3 regions of the Ensifer sp. ZNC0028 genome follow, and region 2 is predicted to be linked to each of the others. Evidence: predicted binding sites of a transcription regulator. Region 2 holds the regulator's gene; each other region holds the start of a gene.
The links. Region 2 encodes LexA, which represses DNA repair genes until DNA is damaged. Its sites were predicted from a motif close to TGTTCNNNNTGTGTTCNG; they were not measured.

Region 1 (4,923 bases), on a different contig from region 2:
CCGATGATGCCGACGATGCCGCCCGGCGGCAGCTTCAGCGACAGGCCGTCGATCAGCAGGCGATCGCCATAACCCTTGGTGACGCCTTCCATCTCGATGACCACCTGGCCGAGACGTTCGCCGACCGGGATGATGATCTGGGCATCGCCCGGACGCTGGTTTTCAGCCGCGTTGACCAGTTCGTCGTAGGAGCGGATACGCGCCTTGGACTTGGCCTGGCGAGCCTTGGGGCTGGACGCGATCCACTCCTGTTCGCGGGCGATCGCCTTCTGGCGGGAAGCCTCTTCGCGGCCTTCCTGCTGCATGCGCTTGGCCTTGGCGACGAGGTAGGCCGAGTAGTTGCCTTCGTAAGGAATGCTGCGGCCGCGGTCGAGTTCGAGGATCCAGCCGGTGACGTTGTCGAGGAAGTAGCGGTCGTGGGTGATCATCAGCACGGCGCCCGGATATTCGCGCAGGTGCTTTTCGAGCCAGGCGATCGTCTCGGCGTCGAGGTGGTTGGTCGGTTCGTCGAGGAGCAGCAGGTCCGGCTGCGAGAGCAAGAGCTTGCAGAGCGCGACGCGGCGCTTTTCACCGCCCGACAGGTTGGTGACTTCCGCGTCGCCCGGCGGGCATCGCAGCGCTTCCATGGCCATTTCGACCTGGCTTTCCAGATCCCAGAGGTTCTGGCTGTCGATGATATCCTGGAGCTTGGCGCCCTCTTCCGCCGTCTCGTCGGAATAGTTCATCATCAGTTCGTTGTAGCGGTCGACGATCGCCTTCTTCTTGGCAACGCCTTCCATGGCGTTTTCAAGCACCGTCTTCGTCGGGTCGAGCTGCGGCTCCTGCGGCAGGTAGCCGACGGTCGCACCTTCGGCCACCCAGGCCTCGCCGGTGAATTCCTTGTCGAGGCCGGCCATGATGCGCAGAACCGTCGACTTACCGGCGCCGTTCGGGCCGAGGATACCGATCTTGGCGTCCGGGTAGAACGACAGATGAACGTTCTCGAGAACCTTCTTCGCGCCGTAGGACTTATTAAGCCCGGCCATATGATAGATGAACTGACGTGCCATGAGGGAATGCTCCGCAGGGATAAGGAAATTTGCCCGCTATGTAGGCGAATTAGTGGAAGGGGGCAATGATCAAAGGCATCCGCCCCCGCCTATCCCAAAACGAACATCCCAATCGGCAAGCCCGGCATGCCGCACCGGGAGGCGCCACAGGCCGGCTCCGTGAAGGCCGCACCTTAAGCGCTGACATGCCCAGCCGGGCCAAACGCCCTACCCGCGACCGGCGGTATCGGCGATGCCCTTGGCGCACTTGAACTCGGTCGTGCCCGCCGCCTGGATCAGCGGCCCGAGGCTCGCCGCCTTCATGACGTCACCGGTGAGCCCGATCGTCAGCCCGGTGATGATGCTGCGGCCCTGAACCGTCTGGCAGCGCATGCGCACCCGGTCGCCGGCGCCAGCGCCAAAGCTCTGGTCGAAGGCCTGCTTGATCGTCGCCTCATCGAGCTCCGCGCCGACACGCTGGCGGAAAAGTGCGCCGACCGCCGAGCGGTTGAGCTCTTCCAGCATGCGCAGTTGCACCGAGAAGTAATCGTCGACCGAGCCGCTCTGGCAGGTGCCGCTTCGCAGCCATTGGTGCCGGTCGAGACCGGACTGCACGCCCGGCATGGCGATGAGCAGCCGCGCTGCCGTGTCGTCGGCCATGGCAAGCTTCGGCAACTCCAGCCAGCTGCCCTTGCGGTCGGTCGCCCGAACCTCGGCCGCCACCCCGCAATAGCTCTTGCGCAGCGGCCACAGGCCGTGCAGCGAGAGGTTGGTGGCATCGAAGCGTTCCGCCGTCTGGCTCTCGCACTCCTTGCGCTGGGGCCGCGTCTCGCAGAAACCGGGCTGCCAGCTGACCGCCAATACATATTGGGTTCGGCTCGCAGTCCCTTCGCCAGCCCCTTGATCCGCGCCTTCCTCACCGGCAGCAAAGCCGGCGGGCGCAAGCAGCAGCACCAATGCGGACACGATGCCCGCCACAGAACCCGACATCGCTTTAAAGAAACTCATCATGGCATCCTCCTGCGAAAACAAAACAGGAACAAATATCGCTCAGAACGGGAAAATTGCAACTCCTAATGCGCTTGCCGTCAAATCGCTTGTGACCTCATGCGCAACGATCAACAAGCGGCGATTGCCTTTGCCGTGCAAATCGATTTGAAATCGCTGAGGTCTGTCGATTGTTTCCGGGAGTAGAGATGTTCGGGCAGGTGAAGACGCATCAGAGCCCGACCGGTGCCAGCTTGAGCTGGCGCCACGTGCCGGCGACCGCCGATGCCCGCGGCATTCTTCTCTTGAGCCATGGCCTAAGTGAACATTCCGGTCGTTATGCTCGCTTTGCCGAAGCGATGGCAGCACACGGCTTCCACGTCTATGCGCACGACCATCGCGGCCACGGCGCAACGCGCGCGCCCGACGCGCCACTCGGCATGTTCTCCAACCGCGACGGCCTCGACAAGGTATTTGCCGATATTAGGGCTATTCGCGCGATCGCGACCGCCACCCATCCGGGTCTGCCGGTCATCCTCTTTGGCCATTCCATGGGCGGACTGATTGCGCTCAACGCCGCCGAGACCGATCCCGACCTCTATGATGCGCTCGCCGTCTGGAACTCCAATTTTCGCCCGGGCCTTGCCGGCCGCGGCGGGCAGGCGATCCTGAAGATCGAAAAGGCGCTCAAGGGATCTGACGTGCCGAGCCCGCTCCTGACCAAGCTCACCTTCGGCATGTGGGGCGGCGCGATCAAGGATCGCAAGACCGATCTCGACTGGCTGTCGCGCGACGATGCCGAGGTCGCAAAATATGCCGCCGACCCGCTGTGCGGCGCCGATGCCACCGTCTCGCTCTGGCTCGACCTCTTCCGGCTGTCCTTCGATGGCCCCCGGCCCGAGCGGCTGGCGCGGCTGAAGAAAGACCTGCCCATCCATCTCGTCGGCGGCAGCGCCGATCCGTCGACCGAGATGGGCAACGCCATCCGCTGGCTCGGCACGAAGATGAAGGCGGCGGGCCTCAGAGACGTTACCGTCACCGTCTATGACGGCATGCGCCACGAAACGCTGAACGAAATCGGCCGGGAAAAGGCGACGGCAGACTTTGCCGCCTGGTGCCTGCGCGCCGTCGCAGGGCGGCGCTGACCGGAATTATCATGGCCGACATGTCGCTTCCCAGGATCGCCGCCGACCACAACCGCATCTCCTTCGGGCTGACGCTGATGGTGATCTCGGTGTTGCTGTCGCCGCTGATCGACATCTTCGCAAAGCTCGCGATCGCCACCGTCCCGTCAGCCGAAATCACCGCCGTGCGCTTTATGCTGCAGGTCGTCTTCATCCTGCCGATCGTGCTTGTCCGTGGCAGCCTGTTCGATCTCACCTGGAAGAAGACCGGTCTGCACGCGTTGCGCGGCGGGCTCCTGGTGGTGACCATGCTCTCCTTCATCACCACGCTGAAGGTCATGGAGGTCGCCGATGCGATCGCGATCTTCTTCGTCGAGCCGATCATCCTGACGATCCTCGGCAGCATATTCCTGAAGGAGACCATCGGCTGGCGGCGCTACACCGCCTGCGGCGTCGGCTTCTTCGGCGCGCTGCTCGTCATTCAGCCGAGCATGCAGGAAGTCGGCTGGATTGCCCTGCTGCCTGTCGTTGCCGCCTTCGGCCTTGCCGTGTTCCTGCTCGTCACCCGCATGGTGGCGCAGAACGAGGACCCCTGGTCGATGCAGTTTCACGCCGGTGTCTGGGGCGCGCTCTTCTGTCTCGTGCTGCTCTATTTCGGCGAAGGCACCGGCTCCGGCATATTCGATCCGGTCTGGCCGGAAGGTTACACCTGGTATTACCTGCTTGGCGTCGGCGTCACCGCCACCATCTCAGGCGTACTCGGCGTCTATGCCTATCGCGCTGCGCCTGCCTCGGTGCTGGCGCCGCTGCAATATCTCGAAATCGTCTCTGCCACGATCTTCGGCTGGCTCGTCTTCGGAGACCTGCCCGACGCACTGAAGTGGCTCGGCATTGCCATCATCATCGGCTCCGGCCTCTACATCATCTGGCGCGAGCGCCGCGTGCACAAGGACACGAGCGTCGCTGCGGTGTCGCCAGCCATCTGACAACACAGCCATCTGAAAACAAAAGCCAATCTGAAAACAAAAGAAAGACCATCGGGAGGAATATCATGAAAACTGGAGGTCAGCTCATCGTCGACGCGCTCGTCGCCAACGGGGTGAAGCGCATCGCCTGCGTGCCGGGGGAAAGCTATCTCGCCGTGCTCGACGCGCTCTACGACACCGACATCGACGTGCTCGTCTGCCGCCAGGAAGGCGGGGCCGCGATGATGGCGGACGCCTGGGGGCGGCTGACCGGCGAGCCCGGCATCTGCATGGTGACCCGTGGCCCAGGTGCCACCAACGCTTCGGCCGGCCTCCATGTCGCCAAGCAGGATTCGATCCCGATGATCCTCTTCATCGGCCAGGTGCAGAGCGAAGCGCGCGAGCGCGAGGCCTTCCAGGAAATCGAATACCGCCGCGCCTTCACCGAGGTCGCCAAATGGGTGGGCGAGATCGACGATCCCGCCCGCATTCCGGAATTCGTCACCCGCGCCTTCGCCGTCGCCACGTCAGGCCGCCCCGGCCCTGTCGTGCTGACGCTGCCGGAGGACATGCTGACGCGCAGCGCAGAGGCGCCTGCCGCCAAGCCTTACCAGCCGGTCGAAGGTCATCCGGGCCCGGCACAGGTCAAGCGGCTCGGCGAAATGCTGAGCGCGGCCAAGCGGCCGATCGCCATTCTCGGCGGCACCCGCTGGACTTCGGAAAGCGTCGCCGAATTCCAGCGCTTCGCCGAGCGCTGGAAGCTGCCGGTCGGCTGCTCGTTCCGCCGCCAGATGCTGTTTGATCACCTGCACCCGAACT
Region 2 (4,923 bases):
GATGACGCGATCTTCGAACGCGATGGCTAGGCCCCGCTTGCGCACGAAGCCCGTCAGGAACTCGGCGTCGGTGACGTTCACGAACAGAAACTTTCCGCTCGCGTCGCCAGCGGCGGTCGCCGAAGCGCTCCAGGGCTCGGTCTTGTCGAAGCGGAACGTCAGGTCGTATTCCTTGCCGACCTCGAGCGACCGCCAGTCGTCGCTGGCGAAGCTCATGTAGAGCGGCGACTCAGAGCCCTTGGGATAGAACCCCAGCCGCAAGGTGACGCCGCCGTCGAATTCCGACGAGATGAAGCAGGAGCCCTCCATCGAGGTGTCGGATGCAACGGTCCAGCCGTCGACGTCCTTCCACTTGATGATTTCGGACTCCTCAGCCGCGGCCGATCCCGCGGCGATCAGACAGCTTACCAATCCGACCAGCAATCTACGCATGCAAAACCCCCGTTTGCCCGCATTTTGATAGGTCCCCGCGCCGCTGTCGAGGGTACCGAGCCCGATACCAGCAACATTTTAGGAATATTCACCTCTCTGCGGCAAGCGGACGCGCCCATCACATGGCGAAAGGATCTTTCGACGACTTGGTCTGGCCGCCACCGGCAAAGGGATCGTTGTTCGGGGCAGTGCCACCGGCGCCGGCAAAGGGATCGTTCGCTGCCCCCTGCCCGCCATTCGGGATCAAGGCGCTCACCGCCTCCTGACATTTGAACATCTCGCTCACCGCTTTCATCGAATCGCGCAGGCTGAGGCTCGCGACGACGCGTCCCTCGAAGGCCAGCGCCAAGGTGTTCTTGCGAACGAATTCGGTAAAGAAGTCGGTGTTGGAAAAGTTGACGACGAGGGCCTTGGCGCCGGTAAGATCGACGCCGAACGCAACGGCCGGCCACTGGCGACCACGGTCGAGCTGCAAGGCGACATCGTATTCCCGCTGCGGCTCGATGGATTTCCAGTCGGCATTGCCGATCGAAAGAAACGCCAGGTTCGCCGACCCCCGCGGATAAAAGCCGATACGAAGGATCGCACCCGCATCATAGCTCGTCGCGGCGTAACACGAGCCTCCCAGGGAAGGATCGGAACCCACCGTCCAGGCGTTGATCCGTTTCCAGATGTTCGAACGCCCTTCTTCAGCAGACGCCGCTCCGGCCGTGAGCAACAGACCGAGCACCACCAACGACAATCTACGCATGCAATTACCCCACTTTCCACGCAAAGTTATCTTTTTTTGACCTCCTGTCGAGACGGTGAAGCCCCTTCCTCGCAGGGATTTTTGCGCATCCCCCACCCCCGGCCCCAGAGCCGATAGTGCCAGTGCGTTCTTCGCCCGTCGCAAGAGGAACGGTCAAGATGAACTCGAGGTGCAGCGGCTGGCGCAAATCAGACACAGCCTGCAGGCAAAGAGCTGTTGAACACGGCAGAGTGATCGCCATGCTTGCTGGACTTCGGAACGAAAGCACGGTTCACATCGTTTCCCACCCTGTAGTGCCACCCCCTTCATCAAGTGGACGTTCCCCGTGCTTGCCGCCCTGCTTCTCGCTTCGATAGTCGCATCGCCCAATATGCCTGACGTCAAGCTCAGCGCTGCGACGGTGGATGAACTCCAGACCGATTTCGAACGGGCCGTGCCGTGCCACCAGATCGATGGACGCAACGTGTGGAAGGGCGCGCTGGCGTTCTACATCCAGTCCTTCGTTTATGACGGCGACACGCCCGTCGCGACCGACGCGGCCGACGCGGTGCTTCCGGAAGACAACAGCGCAGAGACGGTGAAGGAGTTCGAGGACGCCTGCTCGACCTCGCAAGCGACCTAAATCTCTCCTCATAGAGCCCCGCGATTCGCTCGAATCAGCTGCGCGACTGGCGCCTGCCGGCGCGTTTTTGGCACGCAACCGTCGCCGAAAAGCGCCCTGCTCCCGCAAAAGTGACCGATAGACACCCGCAGAAGCGGCCAATTGCCTGAATTCACGGAATTTTAGGCACTTGCGGAACACATATGGAACAGATAGTGTCTGTTCTTGATTTGTTTCACGCCTCTGGAGCGACGTGCCATGCTGACCCGCAAGCAACAGGAATTGCTTCTGTTCATTCACGAACGCATGAAGGAGTCGGGCGTACCGCCGTCATTCGATGAAATGAAGGATGCGCTCGACCTGGCGTCGAAGTCCGGCATCCACCGTTTGATCACCGCGCTCGAAGAACGCGGCTTCATTCGCCGGCTGCCGAACCGGGCGCGCGCGCTCGAAGTCATCAAGCTTCCGGAAGCTTACGCCGCCGGCCAGCAGCAGCCGCGCAGGGGCTTCTCGCCGAGCGTGATCGAAGGCAGCCTTGGAAAGCCGCCGGCGGCCGCTCCTGCCGCGCCGAAGCCCGCCCCGGTTGCCGAAAGCACGTCCGTTTCCGTCCCGGTGATGGGGCGCATCGCTGCCGGCGTTCCGATCTCGGCAATCCAGAACAACACCCACGACATCACCGTGCCGCTCGACATGATCGGCAGCGGCGAACATTACGCCCTTGAAGTGAAGGGCGATTCGATGATCGAGGCCGGCATCTTCGATGGCGACACGGTGATCATCCGCAACGGCAACTCGGCCAATCCCGGCGACATCATCGTGGCGCTCGTGGACGACGAGGAGGCGACGCTGAAGCGCTTCCGTCGCAAGGGCGCGTCGATTGCGCTCGAAGCCGCCAACCCCGCCTACGAGACGCGCATCTTCGGACCGGATCGCGTGAAGATCCAGGGCAAGCTTGTCGGGCTGATCCGCCGCTACCATTGAGCTGCAGACAGCACACCGAATCAAAAAAGAGCCTCGCCAAGGCAATTGGCGAGGCTCTTTCTATTTCGGGTGAAATCCAGATTGTCTATTCGTGGATCGTATATTCTCCGAGCTCGCAGAGATCCTGCGTGTCCTCGGTCGTATCGAGGGCCGAGCCCTCCTCGAATTCGAATCGCATGTCGTATTTGCAGACGTCCCGCCCGTCGGCAATGGTGATCTCCATGCTCTCGCCGGGGTTCAGGACCTGCCGACCGAAAACATCGTCTTCCCACTCATTGACGCCGACCGGTGACGTATAGAAGTTCGTCAGTACCACGCTGGTGTTGTTCTTCAGCTGGAAAACCAGGTCGTCAGCGTGCGCCTCAATAGCGGTCGCCGCAAAACACGCCAACGCCGTCAGGATCAGTCTCTTTTTCATTGATGCCATTGCCTCCGTTCTTAATGTTGACGGACGCTACCGATGCGGCTGATCTCAGCGGAGTCATCGTTCCCCCTCTACCGATTTCACCGAAGCGATAAGATCCGACGGAGGCATAGGAGACGTGGCTTGCGCGGACGTGGGGTCGCGAAACGACCCGCGCTGCCCTAAGGCAGAACGTCAAACCAATTCAAACGAGGTGAGATTTTTGGAGGCCTCGCCCGGAATTGAACCGGGGTACAAGGATTTGCAGTCCTCTGCGTCACCACTCCGCCACGAGGCCTCACAGCTCGGATAACCAAGCGTTGGCGCGGATTTAGAATGATTGCAGAAAAACCGCAAGAGGCATTTTCTGAAAAACGCGCCGTCGATTTGTTGGATAGATACTTTCCACAGAACGATCGCCGATGCCCGCCGATCGGCTCCCGGTTGATCTCAGCACCAGGGCGTCGGGCGTCCATCCCACGGGCGCACGAGCCCCTCGGAGACAAGCACGCGTCCAAGAGATTGATCGCCACGGGTAACCAGGCGCAGTTTTTCGCCGGCCTTGGCGTCTGATCGCCCGCCTGCCGAAACCAGCTTGAAGTCGCCCGCGTTCAGCAACTCGCGCAGGCGCTGCTTGGCGTAGAAGCCGCGCGAACGCTCCTTGTCGCAGCTTGCCTGGCGGATTCGCGGCGCATCGACGTCGGCGACACGGATCGTCTCGCCATGAAAGACGAAGGTGGAGCCATCGATCACGCAGTTGTCGTTGCGAATGCCGCAGAAATAAAACTGGTCGGTGCGGATGGACGCCGTCTTCACCTCTTCATTCGGCCGCACGACGGGGGTTGGCGGCGTGACGCCGACATTCACCGACGGCACCGGTGCGGCCAGGGCGACCTTCGTGACCGGGTCGGGCTTCGGATTAGGCTTGTGCCTGTCCGCCTGATGCGCGACGCGCTCCTGCGCTTCAGGAACGGCACGCGGAGGCTTCGGCTTCGTTTCCGTTCGCGACGCAAAAGCCACGACATCGGAAACCACGGGCCAGTGCCGCAACTCGGCGCGATGGTCATAGGCCATGACGCCGCCAAGGGTGAGCGCTGCGGCCAGATACCACGGCGCCATGCCGCCCTGCTTGCTGCTGCTTCTGCCCGAACTGCGGCGTCGACGTTTCGTAGTGGCTTTGGCCATCGGTCCCCATCCTGATTCGAGACCGCATTATGCGTTTGATGGGTTGCCGAAAAGTTTTCGAGGGTACCCCAACAGAGGGGAAGCCTGCGACGAACCGGTCATTCGCCCTGAGCATCACGGCGGTTCTTGAAATATTCGGGAATCGAACCGCGACCGCCCGAAGGACTGGGAACGGCCCCTGCCCGCAACAAGAGGAGCGGCAAACGGCGTTCGGCTCAGGAACCCTTCGAGGAATTGGTTTTCCCGCGCCAGCGCGCCCACCAGACGGCCAGGCGACGACGACGGCGGCGAACCGAGGGAATGTCGTGGGAAAGCACGATCAGGCCCAGCGGTATCATCCAGAAGCCCAGCACGGGCAGGAAGCCGAGAAAACCGCAGAACACCAGCAGCGAACCCAGCAGGATGCGCAAGAGCGGAGAGTCGGGCAGCGCGATGCGCCATTTGCCCAGCACGATCTGTCGTGTCTGCGGATCAATGCCGAAATGCATCTGCTTCCTGTTTTTATTCATCATTCCCTATCCGGCGTGTTTTCCCACAATTGGGGACTTCTCCACAGCCTCGCAACGGAAC
Region 3 (4,923 bases), on a different contig from region 2:
CGCCCGCGCGACGGGCGTTCCGGTCAACGTTATCGACAAGCCGGATTTCTGCGAATTCCAGTTCGGCTCGATCGTCAACCGCTCGCCCGTCATCGTTGCAATCTCGACCGATGGCGCCGCCCCGATCCTCGCCCAGACGATCCGCCGCAAGATCGAGACGCTTCTGCCGAAAAGCTTGAAGGCCTGGGCAGCGCTGGCCCAGGCTCTTCGCGGGGCGGTGAACCGCCGGATCGAGCCCGGTCCCGGGCGCCGCCTCTTCTGGGAGCGTTTTGCCGATCGCGTCTTTTCGACCATGGATACGCCGGAGGAGGGCGTAGGCGGGGTGCTTCTTGCTGATGCCGAAAGGCTCGCGGGAGCCCCCGCCATCGGTCACGTGACTTTGGTCGGCGCGGGACCGGGCGATGCCGAACTCCTGACGCTGAAGGCCGTGCGCGCGCTGCAGTCGGCCGATGTCATCCTTTTCGACGACCTCGTTTCTTCGGACGTGCTCGAACTCGCCCGGCGGGAGGCAAAGCGCATGCTCGTCGGAAAGCGCGGCGGCCGCGAAAGCTGCCGGCAGGAAGACATTAATGCCATGATGGTCAAGCTCGCCAAGGCTGGGAAACGCGTGGTGCGGCTGAAATCCGGCGACCCCATGGTTTTCGGCAGGGCAGGCGAGGAAATCGCTCATCTCGACCGCGAAAACATTCCCGTCGACGTTATCCCCGGCATCACTGCCGCAAGCGCCATGGCCTCCCGTCTCGGTCTGTCGCTGACCCATCGCGACTATGCCCAGTCGCTTCGGCTGGTGACCGGTCATTCCCGCCACGGCGGCCTGCCCGATGATGTCGACTGGGCAGGCATTGCCGATCCGCGCAGCACGGCAGTCTTTTACATGGGTGGCCGAACGGCGGGGCTGATTGCCGAAAAGCTTATCGGCGAAGGCCGTCCGCCTGAAACACCGGCCGTGATCATGAGCGATGTCAGCCGGCCGACGGAACGCAGCTGGCGCGGCACGCTCGCCACAATCCCGGAGGGTATAGTGGAGATCGGCTACGACAACCCTGTCCTCATCGCTGTCGGCGACGTGTTTTCAGCCCGGGACAAGCAGGCCCGATCGATCAAGCACACTCTCGCCGGAGCATGCTGATGGGCATCTCCCTGGTGTTCCTCGTTCTCGCCATCGGCCTCAGCTGGCCGCGTTTCAGGCTCATCTTCCTGGCTCAATCGAACGCTGTGTTGGCCGCAGCGCCCCTCACCATGGTTGCGAGTGCCGTGAACCTCTGCGCCATCGGCCTCGCCGTTGCGGAACACGGTCTGCTTCTCGGCGGATTGCTCATCGCCGGCGGCATCTTCCTGGCGAAAATAATGCAAGCCGTGCCATCGACGCCGCGCATCTTGGCCTCGGCCCTATGTCTTGCCGGCTACATCGAAATGACGATTACGGTCGTGGCGTGACAGGCTCAATGCTGCCCGCACGAGCAATCACCGGCGTCCGCTGTCGCACCAAGGGATATTCGAAGGCGTCGCCTCGTATCGACGTCCCGAATATCCCAAGGTCGCCACCGTAGGCTGGTTCTAAGCTCGCAGGCGGGTCACGGCCATACCCCAATTGAGGAATGACCGTCCGACGTCGGCCACCGAGGTCAGTGGACGGCCGTTTCCGATCTATCGCCGCTTTCGTCGAATACGACCGTCTCGCCGAGCGGGGTCGCTGCAATTGACCTGATCTCTTGGGCGAGCGACGCCAGCTTGCGGGCAATCTCCTGGAGTTCGGCGGTCGAGCCGGTGTCCTCGCAGGTCTCTTCAACGCTCCGTTCGTCCATGTGCTCTTCCTCTTTCGAGTGGACGCAGGAGCAAAGCATATTTCTAATTCACCATATAAGGCCACAAGCCGTCGCGCGTTCTTCGTGCGGCGCACAGCCATAGGTATAGATCGGTCGATGAGGTCGATTACACCTACTGTCGCAAACAACCCCATCTGCGGTCTCACAGGTCATCAAAACCTTGGAAGAGTGACATTCCGACGCTGCAAGAAGGGAAACTCGGCGACGTCAGGGTTTTCATCTGGATGCTAAATTGCTAGTTCTTTCTTTGTTCCTGCCTGTCTCTTGGATGCAAATCGATGCGGGCTGTGACGGAGTGCGACGAAAACGAACGGGAACGCATGAGCGCCGCCTATCTCGAAAAACTCAATGACCGCCAGCGCGAAGCGGTCGAGCACGGTATCGGCTTGCCGGAAGGACAGGTCGGCGGCCCGCTTCTCATCATCGCCGGTGCCGGCTCCGGCAAGACGAATACACTCGCCCACCGGGTCGCGCATCTCATCGTCAACGGTGCCGATCCGCGTCGCGTTCTCTTGATGACCTTTTCTCGACGCGCAGCGGCCGAGATGACCCGCCGGGTCGCGCGCATCTGCCGCCAGGTTCTTGGCGACAATGCCGCAGTCATGACGGACGCCCTCTCCTGGGCCGGCACTTTCCATGGCATCGGCGCCCGGATCCTGCGCATCTACGCCGAACAAATCGGTCTCGGCCCGGATTTTACGATCCACGACCGGGAAGACAGCGCCGATCTGATGAACCTCGTGCGCCACGAGCTCGGCTTCTCGAAGACGGAAAGCCGGTTTCCCACGAAAGGAACCTGCCTTTCGATCTATTCGCGCGTCGTGAACTCCGAAAGCTCGATTGGCGACGTGCTGAAGACGGCCTATCCCTGGGTCACCGGTTGGGACGAACAGCTCAAGGCGTTGTTTGCGGCCTACGTCGATGCCAAACAGGCGCAGAATGTGCTCGATTACGACGATCTCCTGCTCTACTGGGCGCAGATGGTTTCCGATCCGGAGCTTGCCGAAGATGTCGGCGGACGCTTCGATCATGTTCTTGTTGACGAGTATCAGGACACCAACAGGCTGCAGGCCTCGATCCTGATGGCGCTCAGACCCGGCGGCCACGGGTTGACGGTCGTTGGCGACGACGCCCAGTCGATCTATTCCTTCCGGGCCGCAACGGTTCGCAACATTCTCGATTTCCCGAGCGCCTTTTCGCCTGAGCCCGCCGACGTCATCACCCTCGACCGGAATTACCGCTCGACGCAGCCGATCCTCGCCGCTGCAAACGGCGTGATCGGCCTGGCGCGGGAGCGGTTTACCAAGAACCTCTGGACGGACAGGCAATCGGAGCAACGACCGTTGCTCGTCGCCGTCAAGGACGAAGCGGATCAGGCGGCCTATATCGTGGAGCAGGTTCTCGCTGGCCGTGAGATCGGCATCGCCTTGAAGCAGCAGGCGGTTCTATTCCGCTCGTCCAACCACAGCGGAACGCTCGAAGTCGAACTCACTCGGCGCAACATTCCGTTCGTGAAGTTCGGCGGCCTGAAATTCCTCGACAGCGCCCATGTGAAGGACCTGCTCGCGGTCCTGCGCTTCGCGCAGAACCCGCGTGACCGCGTCGCCGGTTTCCGGTTGCTACAGATGCTACCCGGTATTGGCCCGCAGACTGCCGGAAAGATCCTCGATGCGATCGCCGCCGATCCGGAACCGCTCGCAGCCCTTGCGGAGATCCCACCTCCCGCCAAGACCGGCGAGAACTGGACCGGCTTCGTCGATCTGGTGTCCGGCCTACGACGGGCCGAGCCTGGATGGCCGCAGGAGATTGGCGCTGCGCGCGCCTGGTATGAGCCCCATCTCGACCGGATCCATGAAGACGCCGATACCCGCAAGGCCGACCTGCTGCAGCTCGAGCAGATTGCCGGCGGCTACCAGAACCGCGAACGTTTCCTGACCGAGCTGACCCTGGACCCACCCGATGCCACCAGCGACCAGGCGGGCGTGCCGCTGCTCGACGAGGACTACCTGATCCTGTCGACCATCCATTCGGCGAAGGGTCAGGAATGGCGCTCGGTCTTCATGCTCAACGTCGTCGACGGCTGCATTCCGTCCGATCTCGGGGTGGGCACGACCGCCGAACTCGAAGAGGAACGGCGGCTGCTCTACGTCGGCATGACACGGGCACGCGATCATCTGTCCCTGGTGACGCCGCAGCGCTTCTTCACCCACGGTCAGAACGCCCAGGGCGACCGGCATGTCTACGCCTCGCGAACCCGCTTCATTCCGGCGACATTGCTGCAATTCTTCGAGACGACCAGCTGGCCGAAGATTTCGGCAAGCGCCAGCGAGCGAAGCGCCAAGCAGATCCGCATCGACGTCGGCGCCCGTATGCGCTCCATGTGGAAGTGAGCGAAGGCCGTCATGGACCGCACGTTCGTGCGACCACCCGCAGACGGCGCGAAGATTTGTTAGCCCGGCATGCTCGGCGGCGCGATAAACTGATAGTACGACCACACTGCAACCAGGACCGCGATCACTGCCAGCCAAATCAACGCCTTCCGCGGCACAGGCCTGGCCGGCTTCGCCTCCTTTTTCGGCTTTGGTCGTTCAAACTTGATGATGTTGTTGTCGTCCATCCGCTCCCACCCGGGTAAATTCGTATATGTTTCGGCGCGTTCAGCCGGCGCACCACTCGTGACGCGCCCCGCCTAACGTCCTGATTCGGCGTCAATAAGATGTAAAAGCAAGTTCGCGCCAATCCCGTTGAATCCACATGGCATTCCAACGCCGTCGTCAAGCCTTCAGGGCCAGGCGTTTTAATCAAGAGACGTCGTCATCAAGCCGCACCGTCGCGGCCGAGCCAGGGATCGGGGCCTGGATCGCGCCCGGAGGCCACCTGGCCCAAGCGCTCCAGATAATGCGCCCAGCCTTCCGCATGGCCGGCACATTGTTCGGCGCTGGGCAGGCCCGTTTGCGTGAGGCGCAGCAATGTTCCGGGCGGCTGCTCGATCAGGTCGATCTCGATCAGGCTCGAGCCGGGCGGCACGATGTCGCTGCCTTCCCAGCCGAAGCTGTAGGCAAGCCGATGCACCGGCACGACCTCGCGGAAAGCCCCG

Region 1: a site for LexA is predicted at 2,053-2,070, ahead of L981_RS12060 (ribonuclease T2). Genes of this name have one in related genera too.
Region 3: a site for LexA is predicted at 2,064-2,081, ahead of L981_RS01690 (ATP-dependent helicase). Genes of this name have one in related genera too.

Annotation. Positions count from the first base shown of each region.
Region 1 is NZ_JTLA01000046.1:48,213-53,135, reverse strand. Features, by position in the region: gene ettA (energy-dependent translational throttle protein EttA) at 1-1,049, opposite strand, end outside; gene L981_RS12060 (ribonuclease T2) at 1,257-2,036, opposite strand; gene L981_RS12055 (alpha/beta fold hydrolase) at 2,225-3,160, shown strand; gene L981_RS12050 (EamA family transporter) at 3,181-4,125, shown strand; gene L981_RS12045 (thiamine pyrophosphate-binding protein) at 4,191-4,923, shown strand, end outside.
Region 2 is NZ_JTLA01000035.1:17,148-22,070, reverse strand. Features, by position in the region: gene L981_RS09200 (hypothetical protein) at 1-432, opposite strand, end outside; gene L981_RS09195 (hypothetical protein) at 551-1,279, opposite strand; gene L981_RS09190 (hypothetical protein) at 1,554-1,805, shown strand; gene lexA (transcriptional repressor LexA) at 2,043-2,765, shown strand; gene L981_RS09180 (hypothetical protein) at 2,851-3,183, opposite strand; tRNA gene L981_RS09175 (tRNA-Cys) at 3,393-3,466, opposite strand; gene L981_RS09170 (thermonuclease family protein) at 3,619-4,353, opposite strand; gene L981_RS09165 (hypothetical protein) at 4,569-4,862, opposite strand.
Region 3 is NZ_JTLA01000005.1:121,565-126,487, forward strand. Features, by position in the region: gene cysG (siroheme synthase CysG) at 1-1,129, shown strand, start outside; gene L981_RS01680 (hypothetical protein) at 1,129-1,437, shown strand; gene L981_RS01685 (hypothetical protein) at 1,626-1,805, opposite strand; gene L981_RS01690 (ATP-dependent helicase) at 2,147-4,216, shown strand; gene L981_RS34945 (hypothetical protein) at 4,276-4,443, opposite strand; gene L981_RS01695 (SRPBCC domain-containing protein) at 4,644-4,923, opposite strand, start outside.